2 regions of the Streptomyces sp. NPDC031111 genome follow, and region 1 is predicted to be linked to the other one. Evidence: predicted binding sites of a transcription regulator. Region 1 holds the regulator's gene; the other holds the start of a gene.
What was found. Region 1 encodes HspR, which represses chaperone genes until heat shock. Its sites were predicted from a motif close to TTGAGNNNNNNNNNCTCAA; they were not measured.
Positions count from the first base shown of each region.

Region 1 (10,098 bases):
ACCTCGAAGTCGACCTCCTTGGTCCACTCCAGGCGCTGCTTCTTCGCCAGGCCCCAGGGGTTGCCCTTCTTCTCCAGGTTCTTGAGCATCGTGCCCGCCTCGGACGGGAACGCGGACTCGATCATCACCTGGTAGCGGCGCATGTCGACGATGTGGTCGACGTGCTCGATGTCGACGGGGCACTGTTCGACGCAGGCGCCGCAGGTGGTGCAGGACCACAGGACGTCGGGGTCGATGACGCCGTTCTCCTCGGCGGTGCCGATCAGCGGGCGCTCGGCCTCGGCGAGGGCGGCGGCGGGCACGCCGGCCAGCTGCTCCTCGGACGCCTTCTCCTCGCCCTCCATGGTCTTGCCGCCGCCGGCCAGCAGGTAGGGGGCCTTGGCGTGCGCGTGGTCGCGCAGGGACATGATCAGGAGCTTGGGGGAGAGGGGCTTGCCCGTGTTCCAGGCGGGGCACTGCGACTGGCAGCGGCCGCACTCGGTGCAGGTGGAGAAGTCCAGCAGGCCCTTCCAGGAGAACTGCTCGACCTGGGAGACGCCGAAGACGTCGTCGTCACCGGGGTCGGTGAAGTCGATCGGCTTGCCGCCGGACGTCATCGGCTGGAGCGCGCCGAGGGCGGTCCCGCCGGTGGCCTCGCGCTTGAACCAGATGTTCGGGAAGGCGAGGAAGCGGTGCCAGGCCACACCCATGTTGGTGTTGAGCGAGACCACGATCATCCAGATGAACGAGGTCCCGATCTTGATCATGGCGACCAGGTAGACCAGGTTCTGGAGGGTGGTGACCGACAGGCCGTCGAAGGCGAGGACCAACGGGTACGAGGCGAAGTACGACGCCTCGTAGGAGTCCACGTGGTGCAGCGCGCCCTCGAGGCCGCGCAGGACGTAGATGGCCAGGCCGATGGTGAGGATGACGTACTCGACGAAGTACGCCTGGCCGGCCTTGGAGCCCGCGAAGCGGGACTTGCGGCCCGGCCGCGACGGCAGGCTGAGCAGCCGGATGACGATGAGCACGGCGATGCCGAGGACGGTCATCACACCGATGAACTCGATGTACAGCTCGAACGGCAGGAAGCCGCCGATGACCGGCAGCACCCAGTCGGCCTCGAAGAGCTGGCCGAACGCCTGGGCGAGGGTCGGCGGCAGCGTCAGGAAGCCGACCGCCACGAACCAGTGGGCGACGCCGACGATGCCCCAGCGGTTCATGCGGGTGTGGCCGAGGAACTCCCGGACCAGGGTCACACTGCGCTGGTAGGGGTTGTCGGTCCGGGCACCGGCCGGTACCGGCTGGCCCAGCTTGAAGTACCGGACGAACTGGCCGATCGCGCGTGCGAGCAGCGCAACGCCGACCACGGTCAGGACCAGCGACACGATGATCGCGGCGAGTTGCATGGGGGCTCCTCGGGCCTGCGAGGGGTTTCGTCGGGGGCTCCACTACGGCTTCCCCGAAATTACTAAGCGGTAACTTATGCAGTCCGTTCGAGACTACCCCCATCCCCGGCCGCACTGTAGCCGGGCATGGGGTGATCTGGATCGCTGAGGGTTGCCTGAGCAGCCCCTCGGGTGGTGCCGGACATCAGATCGTGTTATTCGCGCCAAATCGGTCCATACGCCCCTAACTTATATCCGTGCTCTACGGGATCGCCGCCACCGCCACCGCCCTGCTGCTCTCCGCCCTGCTCGCGGGGCTGCTCCGGGTCCCCGCCCTGCGCCTCGGAATCCTGGACCGCAGACGGCGGTGGGCGCTGCCGCTGTCCGGGGGAACGGCCGTCGTGCTCACGACCGGGCTGGTGGCGGGGCTCGGCGACCGGGCGGGACTCGCCCCGCTCGGCACCGGGGTCGGGCGGCTGCTGGTCGCCGCCGCCTGGGTCGGCGTGCTCGGACTGGCCGCCGACGTGTGGCGGCTGCGGTGGTGGATCCCGCTCACCGGTACGGCCGTGGCGGCGGCGCTCGTCGTGCCGTACGCGGAGACCGGGGTCCCGGCGGGCGTGTGCGCCGTCGGGTGGGTCGTCCTGGTCACCGCCGCCTTCCGGGGGCTCGACCACGCCGACGGGCTGGCCGGTGGTGTGGGGGCGGTGACGGCGTTCGGCGTGGCGGCCTGCGCTGCGGCCGAGCTGATGGACGGGATCGCCGTACTGCTGACCGTCCTGGCCGCCGCGCTCGCCGGGTTCCTGCTGCACAACTGGCATCCCGCCCGGGTCGGCCTGGGTGCGGGCGGGTCGCTGTTCACGGGGTTCGTGCTGGCCTCCTCGGCGGTGTTCGTACGGGCCGGGCAGGGAATCGGGGCCGGCGCCGGGGTGTTGTTCGCACTGACCGCCGTGGTGTGCGCCGACGCCGTACTGGTGGTGCTCGGGCGGCGGCTGTCCCGGTGGCCGCTGACGCGCGGCCGGCCGGACCATCTCGGGCACCGGCTGCGGCGGCTCGGACTCGCCCCCCGCGCGGTGGCCGTTCTGCTCGGCATCGGCGCGCTGGGCGGGGTGCTGGTGGGGGTGGGCGCGCACACCGGACGGGTGTCCGGGGGTGCGGCGCTGTGGGTGGCGGCGGTCGCCGTGGTCGTCGTCCTCGCGCTCGTGCGCCTTCCCGTCACCCCCGTCTTCCGTCCCCGTCAACGCTCTGCGGAGACGTCCGTGCAGGTCAGCGAGCGGTTGCGTGTAAGGAGCGGATAAGAGTTGAGTCTGCTCGACTCAGCTCTGTTGACCCTGGCCCGGGTGTCATGCATGCTTGAGTCCGTTCCACTCAAGTCAGCTGGAGGAATCGAAATGGCACGTGCGGTCGGCATCGACCTGGGCACGACTAACTCCGTCGTCAGCGTTCTGGAGGGCGGCGAGCCCACCGTCATCACCAACGCCGAGGGCGCCAGGACCACGCCTTCCGTCGTCGCCTTCGCCAAGAACGGTGAGGTGCTGGTCGGTGAGGTGGCCAAGCGCCAGGCCGTGACCAACGTCGACAGGACCATCCGGTCGGTCAAGCGTCACATGGGCACCGACTGGAAGATCGAGCTCGACGGGAAGCCCTTCAACCCGCAGCAGATCAGCGCCTTCGTGCTGCAGAAGCTGAAGCGCGACGCCGAGTCGTACCTGGGCGAGAAGGTGACGGACGCGGTCATCACCGTCCCGGCGTACTTCAACGACGCCGAGCGCCAGGCGACCAAGGAGGCCGGCGAGATCGCCGGTCTGAACGTGCTGCGCATCGTCAACGAGCCGACGGCCGCCGCCCTGGCGTACGGCCTCGACAAGGACGACCAGACCATCCTCGTCTTCGACCTCGGTGGCGGTACCTTCGATGTCTCCCTCCTGGAGATCGGCGACGGTGTCGTCGAGGTGAAGGCCACCAACGGTGACAACCACCTCGGTGGTGACGACTGGGACCAGCGCGTCGTCGACTACCTGGTCAAGCAGTTCCAGTCCGGGCACGGTGTGGACCTGTCCAAGGACAAGATGGCGCTCCAGCGTCTGCGCGAGGCCGCCGAGAAGGCGAAGATCGAGCTGTCCTCGTCCACCGAGACCTCGATCAACCTCCCCTACATCACCGCGTCCGCCGAGGGCCCCCTGCACCTCGACGAGAAGCTGACCCGCGCCCAGTTCCAGCAGCTGACCGCGGACCTGCTCGAGCGCTGCAAGACGCCGTTCCACAACGTCGTCAAGGACGCCGGCATCCAGCTGAGCGAGATCGACCACGTCGTCCTCGTCGGCGGCTCCACCCGCATGCCCGCCGTCGCCGAGCTCGTCAAGGAGCTGACCGGCGGCAAGGAGGCCAACAAGGGTGTGAACCCGGACGAGGTCGTCGCCATCGGCGCCTCGCTCCAGGCCGGTGTCCTCAAGGGCGAGGTCAAGGACGTCCTGCTGCTCGACGTCACCCCGCTGTCCCTCGGCATCGAGACCAAGGGCGGCATCATGACCAAGCTGATCGAGCGCAACACCACGATCCCGACGAAGCGCTCCGAGATCTTCACCACGGCCGAGGACAACCAGCCGTCGGTGCAGATCCAGGTCTACCAGGGCGAGCGCGAGATCGCCGCGTACAACAAGAAGCTCGGCATGTTCGAGCTGACCGGTCTGCCCCCGGCGCCGCGCGGCGTCCCGCAGATCGAGGTCTCCTTCGACATCGACGCCAACGGCATCATGCACGTCACGGCGAAGGACCTCGGCACCGGCAAGGAGCAGAAGATGACCGTCACCGGCGGTTCGTCGCTCCCGAAGGACGAGGTCGACCGGATGCGCCAGGAGGCCGAGAAGTACGCGGAGGAGGACCACGCCCGCCGCGAGGCCGCCGAGTCCCGCAACCAGGGCGAGCAGCTCGTCTACCAGACCGAGAAGTTCCTCGCCGACAACGCGGACAAGGTCCCCGGTGACGTCAAGACCGAGGTCGAGACCGCCGTCGCCGAGCTGAAGGAGAAGCTCAAGGGCGAGGACACCGCCGAGATCCGCACCGCCACGGAGAAGGTCGCGGCCGTCTCCCAGAAGCTGGGTCAGGCCATGTACGCCGACGCCCAGGCCGGGCAGGCGGCGGGCGGCGCGTCCGCCGGTGCCGGTGAGGCCAAGGCCGACGACGACGTCGTCGACGCCGAGATCGTCGACGAGGACCGCAAGGACGGTGCGGCGTGACCGAGGAGACCCCGGGCTTCGACGAACAGTCGCAGCAGCCCGACGTCCCCTCCGACGAAGCCGAGCCGAAGGCCGCCTCCCCCTCCGCGGAGGAGGGGGCGGCCCCGGCCGGGGACACGGGCCAGGACGCGGCCCTGGTGGCCCAGTTGGACCAGACCCGTACGGCGCTCAGCGAGCGCACGGCGGATCTCCAGCGCCTCCAGGCCGAGTTCCAGAACTACCGGCGCCGGGTCGAACGCGACCGGATCGCGGTGAAGGAGATCGCCGTGGCGAACCTCCTGAGCGAGCTGCTCCCGGTGCTCGACGACGTCGGCCGCGCGCGGGAACACGGCGAGCTGGTCGGCGGCTTCAAGTCCGTCGCGGAGTCGCTGGAGACGGTCATCGCCAAGATGGGCCTCCAGCAGTTCGGCAAGGAGGGCGAGCCCTTCGACCCGACGATCCACGAGGCGCTGATGCACAGTTACGCGCCGGACGTCACGGAGACGACGTGCGTGGCGATTCTCCAGCCGGGGTATCGCATCGGCGAGCGCACCATCCGCCCCGCGCGGGTGGCGGTCGCCGAGCCCCAGCCGGGCGCGCAGACGGTCAAGCCGGCCGAGGAGAGCACCGAGGCGGGGACCGATCCGTCGGAGAACAAGGAGAGCGGTGGCCCGGAGGAGGGCTGACGCGATAGCTGACGCAGGGAAGGAGGGACGTCGGGGATGAGCACCAAGGACTTCATCGAGAAGGACTACTACAAGGTCCTCGGCGTCCCCAAGGACGCCACCGAGGCCGAGATCAAGAAGGCGTACCGGAAGCTCGCCCGCGAGTTCCACCCGGACGCCAACAAGGGCAACGCCAAGGCGGAGGAGCGGTTCAAGGAGATCTCCGAGGCGAACGACATCCTCGGCGACCCCAAGAAGCGCAAGGAGTACGACGAGGCGCGCGCGCTCTTCGGCAACGGCGGGTTCCGTCCGGGGCCGGGCGCGGGCGGCGGCTCCTTCAACTTCGACCTGGGTGACCTCTTCGGGGGTCAGCCCGGCGGCCAGGGAGCGGGCGGCGGCTTCGGCGGCGGCCTCGGTGACGTCTTCGGGGGCCTGTTCAACCGGGGCGGCACGGGTACGACGCGCACCCAGCCCCGGCGCGGTCAGGACATCGAGTCCGAGGTGACGCTCAGCTTCACCGAGGCGATCGAGGGCGCGACGGTTCCGCTGCGGATGTCGTCGCAGGCGCCCTGCAAGGCCTGTTCGGGCACCGGCGACAAGAACGGCACACCGCGCGTGTGCCCGACCTGCGTCGGCACCGGGCAGGTGGCGCGGGGCTCCGGTGGCGGGTTCTCGCTCACCGACCCCTGCCCCGACTGCAAGGGCCGCGGTCTGATCGCGGAGGAGCCCTGCGAGATCTGCAAGGGCAGCGGCCGGGCCAAGTCGTCGCGGACCATGCAGGTGCGCATCCCCGCGGGCGTCGGCGACGGCCAGCGGATCCGGCTGCGCGGCAAGGGCGCGCCGGGCGAGCGCGGCGGTCCCGCCGGTGATCTGTACGTCGTCGTGCACGTCGGCAGTCACCCGGTGTTCGGCCGCAAGGACGACAACCTCACCGTCACGGTCCCGGTGACGTATGCCGAGGCCGCCCTCGGCGGCGAGGTCCGGGTCCCGACGCTGGGAGGTCCGCCGGTCACGCTGAAGCTGCCGCCGGGCACGCCCAACGGCCGCACCATGCGGGCCCGGGGCAAGGGCGCGGTCCGCAAGGACGGCACGCGCGGTGATCTGCTGGTCACCGTGGAGGTGAGTGTTCCCAAGGACCTGTCGGGGAAGGCTCGTGACGCGCTGGAGGCGTATCGCGAGGCGACCGCGGACGAGGATCCGCGGGCGGAGCTGTTCCAGGCCGCGAAGGGAGCTTGATCTGCATGGACGGCCGTCGACGCAATCCGTACGAACTGACTCAGGACACCCCGGTCTACGTCATTTCGGTGGCGGCCCAGCTCTCCGGCCTGCACCCGCAGACACTGCGTCAGTACGACCGGCTGGGTCTTGTGTCGCCGGACCGCACGGCCGGCCGGGGTCGTCGCTACTCGGCCCGTGACATCGAACTGCTCCGTCAGGTGCAGCAGTTGTCGCAGGACGAGGGCATCAACCTGGCCGGGATCAAGCGCATCATCGAACTGGAGAACCAGGTCGCCGCCCTCCAGGCCCGGGTGGCCGAGCTGGAGGACGCCCTCGACGGGGCGGCGGCGACGATGCGTCAGCGCGAGGCCGCGGTGCACGCCTCGTACCGCCGTGACCTGGTGCCGTACCAGGAGGTGCAGCAGACCAGCGCGCTGGTGGTGTGGCGGCCCAAGCGGCAGCAGTCGGACTGACCGCGGGACGTGAAGTGGGGCGAGAGGCCCGGAGGTTCACCGAACCTCCGGGCCTCTCGCCTTATCCACGGCCATGTCTGTGACTATCGTATGCCTGCGTGTCCCGATGATCCTCGCCGAGCGTCCGCAGGTCTCTCACGAGTTCAGCGCACCGTGCTGTGTCCATCTCGTTAAGTGGCTGCCCTTGACGCCGACGGGGGCTGAAGCGTTGGCTTTTCAGTCACATGGGCCGCAAAGCTGTGCCCACGTCCAAAACGCACCTGAAGTGAGCCCTCGCATGCGTCGTATCGCCATATCAGTGGCCGCCACCTCCATGTCCGTCATGCTCGCCGGCTGCGGCGTGCTCAACGCGACGGGGAGCAGCGACGACGCGAGCCCGACCAAGGGGGACGACATCACCGTCGGGCTGCTGCTCCCGGAGAAGGCCAACACGCGGTACGAGCAGTTCGACTACCCCATCTTCAAGACGAAGGTGGAGTCGCTCACCAACAAGAAGGGCAAGGTCGAGTACGCCAACGCCGAGGCGGACGCCGACAAGCAGGCCACCCAGCTCCAGCGGATGATCGACGAGAAGGTCGACGTCATCGTGCTGGACGCGGTCGACTCGAAAGCCATCGCGGACGGTGTGAAGAAGGCCAAGGACGCGGGCATCCCGGTCATCGCCTACGACCGGCTGGCCGAGGGCCCGATCGACGCGTACATCTCCTTCGACAACGAGCTGGTCGGTGAGGTGCAGGGCCGGTCCCTGCTGGAGTCCCTGGGCGACGACCTCAGCATCACCGACAAGATCGTGATGATGAACGGCTCGTCCACCGACCCCAACGCCAAGCAGTTCAAGGCGGGCGCGCTCTCCGAGCTCAAGGGCAAGGTGACGATCTCCAAGTCCTACGACACCAAGGACTGGAAGCCGGAGAACGCCCAGGCCAACATGACCGAGGCGATCAACGCGATCGGCGCGGAGAACATCGAGGCGGTCTACTCCGCGAACGACGGCATGGCGGGCGGCATCGTCAAGGCCCTGCGGGACGCCGGCGTGACCGAGCTGCCCCCGATCACCGGCCAGGACGCCGAGCTCGCGGCGGTGCAGCGCATCATCTCCGGCGAGCAGTACATGAGCGTGTACAAGTCCTACCCGGAGGAGGCCGAGAGCGCGGCGGAGATGGCCGTGGCGAAGGTCCAGGGCCGGGACATCCAGTTCGACGCGCTGACCCGCGACCGGGTGGACAGCCCCACCGACAAGGACATCCCGGCGCAGCTCGTCCCCGTGGTCGCGCTGACGAAGGAGAACATCGAGGACACCGTCATCGCCGACGAGATCTACGAGGTGTCGGACATCTGCACCGGCGAGTACAAGTCGGCCTGCGCGGCGATCAAGCTGAAGTAACCGCACCGTCGATATTCGGCCACCGCACCGGCCCGCTGCCCGGCGCGGTGGCCGGTCGTGTTGCACAGCCGGTTCCGGCCGCGCATAGTTGCGCTGCGGAAAGTGGCTGAACCGGGGGTGGGATGGGCGATGGCCGGGCACGGGACGGACGAGCATCCACACGGTGCTGACCGACTGTGCGAGGCCGGGGATCGCGTGTATTCCCGGGCCGTACGGCGCGGACGGCTGCCGCGCCGGGACGCGGAGCCGGTGCCCTGCCTGCTGGAGCTGGCCCTGCTGCACCCGGACCCGGACGACATGGACTGGCTGGTGCCCACCGCCCCGCAGGAGGTCATGACCCGGCTGCTGCGCGGGATGTACGACGAGATCAGCGCGAGCCAGCGCCGGGTCGGCTCGGCCGTCACCGCCTTCGAGTGGTACGCCGGTCTCGGCCGTCACCTGCCCGCCCCGTTGTCGGTGGCGGAGGGCCCGGCGATCCGGGTGCTGGACGGGCTGGCCCGGATCCAGGCGGCGATGGACGAGGCGACGCAGGCCTGCACCACCGAGGTGCTCACGGTCCAGCCGGGTGGCATCCGGCGCGAGGCGGAGCTGTCGGAGGGCCTGCACCGGGCGATGGCGCTGCGCGGCCGCGGGGTGCGGATGCGGGACCTCTACACGCACGTGGCCCGGCACGGGCACGGGCTGCTCACCTATCTGGAGCTGATGGGCGACGCGGTGGAGGCGCGCACGCTGGACGAGGTGGTCGAGCGGCTGATCCTGTTCGACCGCACGGTGGCGTTCATTCCCGCCAACGCCGAGCGCACCATGGCGCTGGAGCTGCGGCACCCGGCGCTGGTGGAGTACCTGGGCACGGTCTTCGAGCGTCTGTGGCGGCTCGCCATCCCGTTGACCGCCCCGCTGCCCGACACCGGCATCGAGGGCATCTCGCACCGCGAGGTGTCCATCGCGGCGCTGCTGGCGGAGGGCCATCAGGACGCGGTGATCGCGGAGCGGCTGGGCATCAGCGTGCGTACCTGCCGGGCCCATATCGCCCGGCTGTCGGAGACGTTGGGCGCGGCCAGCCGCACCCAGCTGGGCGTGCGGATCGCGCAGGCCGGCCTGGACGGGCCGCGGAGCCCGGCGGTCACTCTTCCCGGTCGAGGATCCCCGAGCGGGCGATGAGGTACCCGAGCTGAGCCCGGCTGCCGCTGCCCAGGGCCGCCGCGAGCTTGGCGATGTGTTCGCGGGCGGTGCGGATGTTCATGCCGAGGCGGTCGGCGATCACGGCGTCGGTGTGGCCCTCGACGAGGAGGCTCGCGATGGCGTGCTGGCGGGGGCTGATGCCGTCCGGTGACGGCAGCCGGGCCGCCCGGGGGTGCATGGGGGTGGCGAGCCGCCAGAGGCGGTCGAAGACCGTGCCCAGGTACTCCACCAGGGCCGGGTGGCGGACCTCCAGGGCCAGGCTGCGGTCGCTGTTGGCGGGGATGAAGGCGACCGTGCGGTCCACGAGGATGAGACGTTCGGTCACCTCGTCCAGGGTGCGGGCCTCGACGTCGCCGGACAGGCGTTCGTAGCGGGCGAGCACGGTGGGGGCGTGCCGCAGCGTGTGCGGGTAGAGGGTGCGGATCCGGCCGCCGCGGTCGAGGAACGCCTGGTCCCGCTCCAGGGCGAGCTGGTACGCCTCGGTGGGCGGTCCGACGTGGCCGCTGCGCGGGTGGATGGCCAGGAGCCGGTCCGTGGCCCCGGCCAGCGCCTCGGCGATGGCCTGGACGATGCGTCCCTTGCCGCTGAGCAGCCTCA
Region 1 covers NZ_JBVIGS010000004.1:292,411-302,508, forward strand. Annotated here, with positions in the region: gene ACZ470_RS11680 ((Fe-S)-binding protein) at 1-1,388, opposite strand, end outside; gene ACZ470_RS11685 (MraY family glycosyltransferase) at 1,625-2,662, shown strand; gene dnaK (molecular chaperone DnaK) at 2,756-4,600, shown strand; gene grpE (nucleotide exchange factor GrpE) at 4,597-5,265, shown strand; gene dnaJ (molecular chaperone DnaJ) at 5,302-6,480, shown strand; gene ACZ470_RS11705 (heat shock protein transcriptional repressor HspR) at 6,486-6,935, shown strand; gene ACZ470_RS11710 (sugar ABC transporter substrate-binding protein) at 7,213-8,319, shown strand; gene ACZ470_RS11715 (helix-turn-helix transcriptional regulator) at 8,449-9,480, shown strand; gene ACZ470_RS11720 (helix-turn-helix transcriptional regulator) at 9,443-10,098, opposite strand, start outside.

Region 2 (10,098 bases), on a different contig from region 1:
CGAGGTCGTAGTAGACCTTGCCGGCCGTGAAGACGACCTTCTTCACCGCGGCCGGGTCGACCGAGGCGTCGCCGATGACCGGGCGGAACTGACCGGTGGTGAACTCCTCCGCCTTCGCCGCCGCGGCCTTCAGGCGCAGCATCGACTTCGGGGTGAAGACGACCAGCGGCTTGTGGTGCGGGTTGTGCACCTGCCACCGCAGGAGGTGGAAGTAGTTCGACGGCGACGTCGGCATCGCGACCGTCATGTTGTTCTGGGCGCAGAGCTGGAGGAACCGCTCCGGACGGGCCGAGGAGTGGTCCGGGCCCTGGCCCTCGTAGCCGTGCGGGAGGAGCAGGACCACACCGGAGGTCTGGGCCCACTTCTGCTCGGCCGACGAGATGAACTCGTCCACGACCGTCTGGGCGCCGTTGACGAAGTCACCGAACTGCGCCTCCCACAGCACGAGCGCGTCGGGGCGGGCCAGCGAGTAGCCGTACTCGAAGCCCATCGCCGCGTACTCGGACAACAGGGAGTTGTAGACGTTGAGCCGCGCCTGGTCCTCGGAGAGGTACTGGAGCGGCGTGTACTCCTCGCCCGTGCTGCGGTCGATGATGACCGCGTGGCGCTGGCCGAAGGTGCCGCGCTGGGAGTCCTGGCCGGCGAGCCGGACCGGGACGCCCTCCAGCAGCAGCGAGCCGAAGGCGAGGGTCTCGCCCATGCCCCAGTCGATCGTGCCGTCCTCGACCATCGCCGCCCGGCGCTGGAGCTGCGGCAGCAGACGCGGGTGGACGGTGATGTGGTCGGGGATGTTCACCTGGGACTCGGCGATCCGCTTGACGACCTCCGTGGTCACCGCGGTGTTCACGGCGACCGGGAACTCGGCCTGCGGGTCCGGGGACTCCACCGAGGCGGGCTGCGAAGTGGCCTCGCGGACCTCCGTGAAGACCTTCTCCAGCTGGCCCTGGTAGTCCTGGAGCGCCTGCTCGGCCTCTTCCAGGGTGATGTCGCCGCGACCGATGAGGGACTCGGTGTACAGCTTGCGCACCGAGCGCTTCTTGTCGATCAGGTCGTACATCAGCGGCTGGGTGAAGGCCGGGTTGTCCGACTCGTTGTGACCGCGGCGGCGGTAGCAGATGAGGTCGATCACCACGTCCTTGTTGAACGCCTGGCGGAACTCGAAGGCCAGGCGCGCGACGCGCACGACCGCCTCCGGGTCGTCGCCGTTCACGTGGAAGATCGGGGCCTCGATCATGCGGGCCACGTCCGTCGCGTACATCGACGAGCGCGAGGACTCCGGGGCGGCGGTGAAGCCGACCTGGTTGTTGATCACGACGTGGACCGTGCCGCCGGTGCGGTAGCCGCGCAGCTGCGACATGTTCAGGGTCTCGGCCACCACGCCCTGGCCCGCGAAGGCCGCGTCGCCGTGGATCGCCACCGGCAGGACGGTGAAGTCCGTGCCGCCCTTGCCGATGATGTCCTGCTTGGCGCGGGAGACACCCTCAAGGACCGGGTCCACCGCCTCCAGGTGCGAGGGGTTGGCGACCAGGGAGACCTTGATCTGCTCGCCGTCCAGGCCGGTGAAGGTGCCCTCGGCGCCCAGGTGGTACTTCACGTCGCCGGAGCCGTGCATCGACTTCGGGTCGAGGTTGCCCTCGAACTCGCGGAAGATCTGCGCGTACGACTTGCCGACGATGTTCGCCAGCACGTTCAGCCGGCCGCGGTGGGCCATGCCGATGACGACCTCGTCCAGGCGGGACTCGGCGGCCGAGTCCAGCACCGCGTCGAGCAGCGGGATGACGGACTCGCCGCCCTCCAGCGAGAAGCGCTTCTGGCCGACGTACTTCGTCTGGAGGAAGGTCTCGAACGCCTCCGCGGCGTTCAGCCGGCGCAGGATGCGCAGCTGCTCCTCGCGCTCCGGCTTGGTGTGCGAGCGCTCGATGCGGTCCTGGATCCACTTGCGCTGCTTGGGGTCCTGGATGTGCATGAACTCGATGCCGGTGGTGCGGCAGTACGAGTCGCGCAGCACGCCGAGGATGTCGCGCAGCTTCATCAGGGACTTGCCGGCGAAGCCGCCGACGGCGAACTCGCGCTCCAGGTCCCACAGGGTGAGGCCGTGCTCGACGATGTCCAGGTCGGGGTGCTTGCGCTGGCGGTACTCCAGCGGGTCGGTGTCGGCCATGACGTGGCCGCGGACCCGGTAGGAGTGGATCAGCTCGAAGACCCGGGCGGCCTTGGTGACGTCGTCGTCGTGGGAGGCGTCGATGTCCTTGAGCCAGCGGACCGGCTCGTAGGGGATGCGCAGCGCCTCGAAGATCTCGTCGTAGAAGTTGTTCTCGCCGAGGAGGAGGTTGGCGACCGCGCGCAGGAACTCGCCGGAGGCGGCGCCCTGGATCACCCGGTGGTCGTAGGTCGACGTGAGCGTCATGACCTTCGAGATGCCGAGCTTGTTCAGGGTGTCCTGGGAGGTGCCCTGGAACTCCGCCGGGTAGTCCATGGAGCCGACGCCCATGATCACCGACTGGCCGGGCATCAGACGCGGCACGGAGTGGACGGTGCCGAGGCCGCCGGGGTTGGTCAGGGAGACCGTGACGCCGGTGAAGTCGTCCATCGTCAGCTTGTTGTCGCGGGCGCGACGGACGATGTCCTCGTAGGCCTGCCAGAACTCGAAGAAGTTCAGCGTCTCGGCCTTCTTGATGGCCGCGACGACCAGCTGGCGGTCGCCGTTGGGCTTCACCAGGTCGATGGCCAGACCGAGGTTGACGTGCTCCGGCTTCACCAGGGTGGGCTTGCCGTCCACTCGCGCGAACGAGTGGTTCATCGACGGCATCGCCTTGATCGCCTGGACCATGGCGTAGCCGATGAGGTGCGTGAAGGAGATCTTCCCGCCGCGGGCCCGCTTGAGGTGGTTGTTGATGACGATGCGGTTGTCGAACAGCAGCTTCACCGGGACCGCGCGCACGGACGTGGCCGTGGGCAGCTCCAGCGAGGCGTCCATGTTCTTCGCCACGGCGGCGGACGGGCCGCGCAGGACCACCTGCTCGGGGCCCGGCTTGGCCTCGCCGGCAGGCTCGGCCTTCGGCTTCGCGGCGGCCGGCTTGGCGGCGGGCGCCGCGGCCTTGGCCGGGGCGGGAGCCTGCGCCGGGGCCTTGGCGGCCGGCTGTGCGGCGGGCGCGGCCTCGGCGGGCCGCGCGGGCGCCGGAGCGGGCGCCGCGGGCTGGGCCGGTGCGGCCGGCTGAGGCGTACTGGTGGTTCCCGCGGCCCCCGCGGCCGCGGTACCCGCCGGGGCCGAGGTCGCAGGCGCGCCCGGCTTGTAGTCGGCGAAGAAGTCCCACCAGGCTCGGTCCACCGAGTTCGGGTCCTGGAGGTACTGCTGGTAGATCTCGTCGACGAGCCATTCGTTGGCACCGAAGGCCGCAGCGGGGTTCTTGCCCGCTTGGTCGGTGTCGGTCGAGATGCTCGAGTTACTGGGGGACTGTGGCGACACGGCGTCAACCGCCCTCTTCCGCTTCGCAAGATGATGGACAGCGGAAATAAAGGCTACGCCCCCAAGAGCGAGAAGGTCAGGCCGGGCCCGTTCATCGTCGCGTAAGTCACATCGCAGCGCGTGTTTCGGCGTGGGAAATGGCGGGAAACAACCCTGGTTTCGAATCTTCGAGCCGCTTCAGGGATCACTCGGCCGGGCCCCGACGCGCAGCTCGCGCGGGCCTCTGCCTGATCACACGTGTCCGTCAGTGCGAACACGGATGGATCTTGCCGCTCCGCTTCGAACTTTACGTCAACCTGGTACGGATGACGCTCCCGGAAGAGTGATGAGAATCCGGCAGCCCCGCTCGGATTCGGCCACTCCGATCCGGCCGCCGTGCAGATCCACGGCCCAGCGGGCGATCGCCAGCCCGAGACCGGTGCCGCCGTCGCTGCCCGGGCCGTGCGGCCGGTTGACGTTGCCCCGGTTGAACCGCTCGAAGACGCGGTGCCACTCGGCGCGCGGAATGCCGGGCCCCTCGTCCAGCACCTCCAGCTCCAGCGACTGCGGCTCGGCCCCGCGGCGCGCCCTGACCGTCACCCGGCCGTGCGGCGGGCTGTGCTTGACCGCGTTGTCGATGAGGTTGGCCATGACCTGGTGGATGCGCTCCGGGTCGGCGTGCGCCACCAGCTCCGGCGGCGACACGTCGAGGTGCAGATGGACGTCCGCGCGGGTGTGGCCGCCCGACCCGGAGGTCATGCCCGTGCGGGCCGAGGCGACCATGTTGGCCTCCTTCAGCACCCCGGAGAGATACGGCCACACCTCGAACCGCCGCTTCTTCAGCGGAACCACGCCGTTGTCCAGGCGGGAGAGGTCGAGGAGCGTCTCCACCAGGCGTCCCAGCCGCTCGGTCTGCTTCAGGGCCGTGCGCATCGTCTCGGGATCGGCCTCGGTGACGCCGTCGACGATGTTCTCCAGCACCGCGCGCAGACCCGCGATGGGCGTGCGCAGCTCGTGCGAGACGTTCGCCACCAGGTCCTTGCGCCGGCGGTCCTGGGCCTCCAGCTCGTCCGCCATGACGTTGATCGTCTGGGCCAGGTCGCCCAGCTCGTCGCGGCGGTTCTCGCGCACCCGCCGGGTGTAGTCGCCGTGCGAGATGGACCGGGCCACGGCGTTCATGTCGTCCAGCGGCGCGGTGAGCGAGTGCGCCACGAACTGCGTGATGAGCAGCGTGGCGATCATCGAGAAGACCGTGATGAAGCGCAGCTCCGTCTTGGTGTGCACGGCGATCACCGACAGTCCGGTGGTGATCAGGACCGAGACGACGACGAGCGCCCCCAGCTTGGTCTGGATCGAGAACGGGCGTACACCGCCCCAGGGCTGCTGTGCCCCGGGGCCTCTGCGTCCGGCCGGCCCGTCGCTCATGGCGTCGGCGTCTCCAGGGCGTAGCCCACGCCGTGCACGGTGCGGATGCGCTCGGCGCCGATCTTCCGGCGCAGCGCCTTGATGTGGCTGTCCACCGTGCGGGTGCCGGAGGCGTCCGCCCAGTCCCAGACCTCGGCCAGGAGCTGCTCCCGGGAGAGCACCGCGCGGGGGGTGTTCGCCAGGCAGACCAGGAGGTCGAACTCGGTGGGCGTCAGGTGGACGTCCTCGCTGCGCACCCGCACCCTGCGCTGCGCGTGGTCGATCTCCAGTTCGCCCAGGCGCAGGATGCCACTGCGCGGGGTCGTCGCCGCGAGGGCCGCCCGTTCCATGCGGCGCAGCAGCACATGCACGCGTGCCGCCAGCTCCCGCATGGAGAAAGGCTTCGTCATGTAGTCGTCGGCGCCGACGCCCAGCCCGACCAGCATGTCGGTCTCGTCGTCACGCGCGGTGAGCATCAGCACCGGGACCGGCCGCTGGGCCTGCACGCGCCGGCAGACCTCCAGGCCGTCGAAGCCCGGCAGCATGATGTCGAGGATCAGCAGGTCGGGCTGCCAGGCCTCCGCCGTGTCCACCGCGGACGGGCCGTCGCCCGCCGTTTGCACAAGAAACCCTTCGGCACGAAGGCGGGTCGCGATGGCGTCCACGATCGTCGCATCGTCCTCGACCACCAGGACCCGCCGCTGTGCGCCGGGGGTGGTCGTCGCCGTGCCGCTGTGGGAGGTGTGTGTCTGCTCCATCGCCCGCCCCTGAGGTGTGCTTTTTCCGGAATCCGTGGGGTGATCCGTCGTCTGCGCATCACTGCGATTGACGCTTGAATGATCCGCGCCAAGGCAGCAGCGTACGGGGAGTCACCGCGCCTTTGCTATCCAGGGCGGACGCCGATGTGCACGACGTCCGGAACGCCCCGGGCAACGGGGATCTCTTCGGTACGCACCCGACGGAACCCGGCATTCCGCAAGGTTCCCTCGAATTCCGGGGACGGCTTGGCGGACCACACCGCGAGTACCCCGCCGGGCCTCAACACCCTTGTGCAGGCTGCCAGTCCGGCGGGTGAGTAGAGGCTGTCATTGTCCTCGGTCACGGTCCAGTCGGGCCCGTTGTCGATGTCCAGGCAGAGCGCGTCGAACGTGTCCGATGTCTCATTGACGTAACCGACGAGGTCCGTCTCGACGATCTCCGTACGCGGGTCGGCCAGGGCCTCGGCGGAGAGCTCGGCCAGCGGTCCCTCGCGGTGCCAGCCGATGATCGCCGGCTCGCGCTCCACCACGGCGATCCGTCCCCAGGGCTGCCCGGCGGCGTGTGCGAGCGAGAAGCCCACCCCGAGGCCGCCGATCAGGACATGCGGTCCCTGCTCCGCGCGGGCGCCGAGGGCGGCCAGGGCGGCCTCGACGAGCCGCCGCTCCGAACGGCCGTCGGAGGTGTCCATCAGGAAGCAGCCGTTGGCGATGATCTGCAACAGGTCACCGTGCCTGCGCAGCACGACCTCGCCGTACGGGCCCTCGCGGCGGTCCAGGACTTCGGGGGCTTCGGGAATGTCGTACGGGGTGGACATGCGTTCATCCTGGCAGCTCCCTCGTCGCGGCGGCCGGGGCCTCCAGGGGCCCGGAGCGGTGATCGCTCAGAGCGAACGCGGCCCCGGGAACATTCGGCGGCTCACATGCATTGAGTCGGCATAGCTCAACTTGACTGCCGAAGGGGAGATCATGGCTGCTGAGTCCACACCGCTCGCCCTGCCTGTGCTGCCGCTCGACGACGAGGTCGTGCTGCCCGGGATGGTGGTTCCGCTGGACCTGAGCGATTCCGATGTGCGCGCCGCGGTGGAGGCCGCCCAGGCCGCCGCCCGCACCGCACCGGGAAAGCCGAAGGTGCTCCTGGTGCCACGCGTCGACGGGACCTACGCCGGTACCGGCGTGCTGGGCACGGTCGAGCAGGTCGGCAGGCTGGCCGACGGAGACCCGGGCGCCCTGATCCGCGGCCGCGGCCGCGTGCGCATCGGCGCCGGGACCACCGGGCCGGGCGCGGCGCTGTGGGTGGAGGGCACCCGCATCGACGAGAGCGTGCCCGACCCGCTGCCGGGACACGTGACCGAACTCGTCAAGGAGTACAAGGCGCTCGCCACCGCCTGGCTGCGCAAGCGCGGCGCCTGGCAGGTCGTGGACCGGGTCCAGGCCATCGACGACGTCTCCGCGCTCGCCGACAACTCCGGCTACTCGCCCTTCCTCACCACCGAGCAGAAGGTGGCCCTGCTGGAGACCACCGACCCGGTGGCCCGGCTGAAGCTCGCCACCCAGCAGCTGCGCGACCACCTCGCCGAGCAGGACGTCGCCGAGACCATCGCCAAGGACGTCCAGGAGGGCGTCGACAAGCAGCAGCGCGAGTTCCTGCTGCGCCGCCAGCTCGAAGCCGTCCGCAAGGAGCTGCGCGAGCTCAACGGCGAGAAGGAGGGTGAGGCGTCCGACGACTACCGCGCCCGCGTCGAGGCCGCCGACCTGCCGGAGAAGGTCCGCGAGGCCGCGCTCAAGGAGGTCGACAAGCTGGAGCGGTCCTCCGACCAGTCGCCCGAGGGCTCCTGGATCCGCACCTGGCTCGACACGGTGCTGGAGATGCCGTGGAGCGAGCGCACCGAGGACGCGTACGACATCCGGGGAGCCCAGGCCGTACTGGACGCGGAGCACTCGGGTCTGGAGGACGTGAAGGAGCGGATCACCGAGTACCTGGCGGTGCGCAAGCGGCGGAACGACCGGGGCCTCGGCGTGGTCGGCGGGCGGCGCGGCGGCGCCGTGCTGGCCCTGGTGGGTCCGCCGGGCGTGGGCAAGACGTCGCTCGGCGAGTCCGTCGCCCACGCGATGGGCCGCAAGTTCGTCCGGGTCGCCCTCGGCGGCGTCCGCGACGAGGCCGAGATCCGCGGCCACCGCCGTACGTACGTCGGTGCGCTGCCCGGCCGGATCGTGCGGGCGATCAAGGAGGCCGGTTCGATGAACCCGGTCGTCCTGCTGGACGAGATCGACAAGGTCGGCTCCGACTTCCGCGGCGACCCGGCCGCGGCCCTGCTCGAAGTCCTCGACCCGGCGCAGAACCACACCTTCCGGGACCACTACCTGGAGGTCGAGCTCGACCTGTCCGACGTCGTGTTCCTCGCGACGGCCAACGTCCTCGAAGCCATCCCGGAGGCCCTGCTCGACCGCATGGAGCTGGTCCGCCTCGACGGCTACACCGAGGACGAGAAGGTCGTCATCGCCCGCGACCACCTGCTCCCGCGCCAGCTGGAGCGGGCCGGGCTGGACAAGGACGAGGTGACGATCGACGAGGGCGCGCTGCGCAAGCTGGCCGGCGAGTACACGCGCGAGGCGGGCGTGCGCACCCTGGAGCGGTCCATCGCGCGGCTGCTGCGCAAGGTCGCGGCCCGGCACGAACTGGGCGAGCGCGAGCTGCCCTTCACCGTGACCGAGGGCGATCTGCGCGATCTGATCGGCCGGCCGCACCACGTGCCCGAGTCCGCCCAGGACCCGGCCGAGCGCCGCACCGCCGTCCCCGGTGTCGCCACCGGGCTCGCCGTGACCGGCGCCGGCGGGGACGTACTCTACGTGGAGGCGTCCCTGGCCGACCCGGAGACGGGCGCGGCGGGGCTGACCCTGACCGGCCAGCTGGGTGACGTGATGAAGGAGTCCGCGCAGATCGCGCTGAGCTTCCTGCGCAGCCACGGCGCCGAGCTGGAGCTGCCGGTGGGCGACCTGAAGGACCGGGGCGCGCACATCCACTTCCCGGCGGGCGCGGTGCCCAAGGACGGCCCGAGCGCGGGCGTCACCATGACCACCGCCCTGGCCTCGCTGCTCTCCGGCCGGCTGGTCCGTACGGACGTGGCGATGACCGGCGAGGTCTCGCTGACCGGACGGGTGCTGCCGATCGGCGGGGTGAAGCAGAAGCTGCTCGCCGCGCACCGGGCGGGGATCACCACCGTGATCATCCCCAAGCGCAACGAGCCCGACCTGGACGACGTCCCGGCGGAGGTGCTGGACAAGCTCGACGTCCACGCCGTCACCGACGTCCGCCAGGTCCTGGAGCTGGCGCTGTCGCCGGCGACGAACGGCGCGGCGCCGGAGGTTCCGGTCGCGGCGTGACGGACGCGGCCGGAAAGGGAAGGCCCGGGTCCCGTGAGGGAGGCCCGGGCCTTCACCGTGTCCGGTGGGACGGTGGGACGGTGGGACCCGGGCGGATCAGCCGAGCGCGAGGGCCCGCACCCGGTCGAGGGTGCCGTTGAAGCGGTCGTGGTCGCCGACGGTCGGACCGGTCGAGGTGTACTGCCACATCGTGTACGTGCTCCAGCCGGCGGGCAGTTCGCCCACGGTGGACGCGTACCGGGCGATCCACAGCGGAGTTGTGGAGGCGAAGCCGGCGTAGTTGCCGGTGCACTGCTTCCACCAACTGGTGGCCGTGTAGATGACGGCGTTCCGGCCGGTGCGGGCCTGGTACTGGTCCAGGAAGTCGCGGATCCAGCTCACCATCGCGCTCTGCGACTTGCCGTAGCAGTCGTCGCCGTACGGGTTCCACTCGATGTCCAGCACGCCCGGCAGGGTCCGTCCGTCGCCGGACCAGCCGCCGCCGCGGTTGACGAAGTAGTCGGCCTGGGCGGAGCCGCTCGACGTGTCGGGCGTGCCGAAGTGGTAGGCGCCGCGGACCATGCCGACGTCGTACGAGCCGTCGTACTGCTGCGCGTGGTACGGGTTGGTGTAGTACGTCCCCTCCGTGGCCTTGGCGTAGGCCCATCTGACCCCGCTGTTCCACAGGGTCTGCCAGGCGACGTCGCCCTGGTGACTGGAGACGTCCACCCCCTCCGTCTGGGTGGCGCGGGTGGTGGGGCGGCCGCCGCTGCCGTCATGGGCGACCACGCCCATGCCCATGTGGGCGGAGCCGCGCGGGGGAACGGTGGGGGCGGACTCGCCGGCCACGGCCGCGGGAGGGAGGGAGAGGACCGCGAGCAGGACCGCTCCGGCGGTCGCGAGCGCGCGTATACGGGTGAGGCCGGATCTGTGCACAGGCATGACGCATCTCCGAAAGGTCGGTGGGGGCGAACCCGGAATGTGACCCACATCGCATGTAGTGGGCATGCCACGTAATCGCCTGGTAAGGAAACTGCGCACGTGGACCACGACGGTGCGGAAACGTCCGCGCACTGCCGTTGGTCTACGCCTGCGAAATACTGGTGGAGCTGCGGCGACGTCGCCACTTGG
Region 2 covers NZ_JBVIGS010000007.1:289,453-299,550, reverse strand. Annotated here, with positions in the region: gene ACZ470_RS17285 (multifunctional oxoglutarate decarboxylase/oxoglutarate dehydrogenase thiamine pyrophosphate-binding subunit/dihydrolipoyllysine-residue succinyltransferase subunit) at 1-3,466, opposite strand, end outside; gene ACZ470_RS17280 (sensor histidine kinase) at 3,758-4,870, opposite strand; gene ACZ470_RS17275 (response regulator transcription factor) at 4,867-5,607, opposite strand; gene ACZ470_RS17270 (spermidine synthase family protein) at 5,733-6,422, opposite strand; gene lon (endopeptidase La) at 6,574-8,988, shown strand; gene ACZ470_RS17260 (lysozyme) at 9,085-9,909, opposite strand.
Region 2: a site for HspR is predicted at 6,533-6,551, ahead of lon (endopeptidase La). Genes of this name have one in related genera too.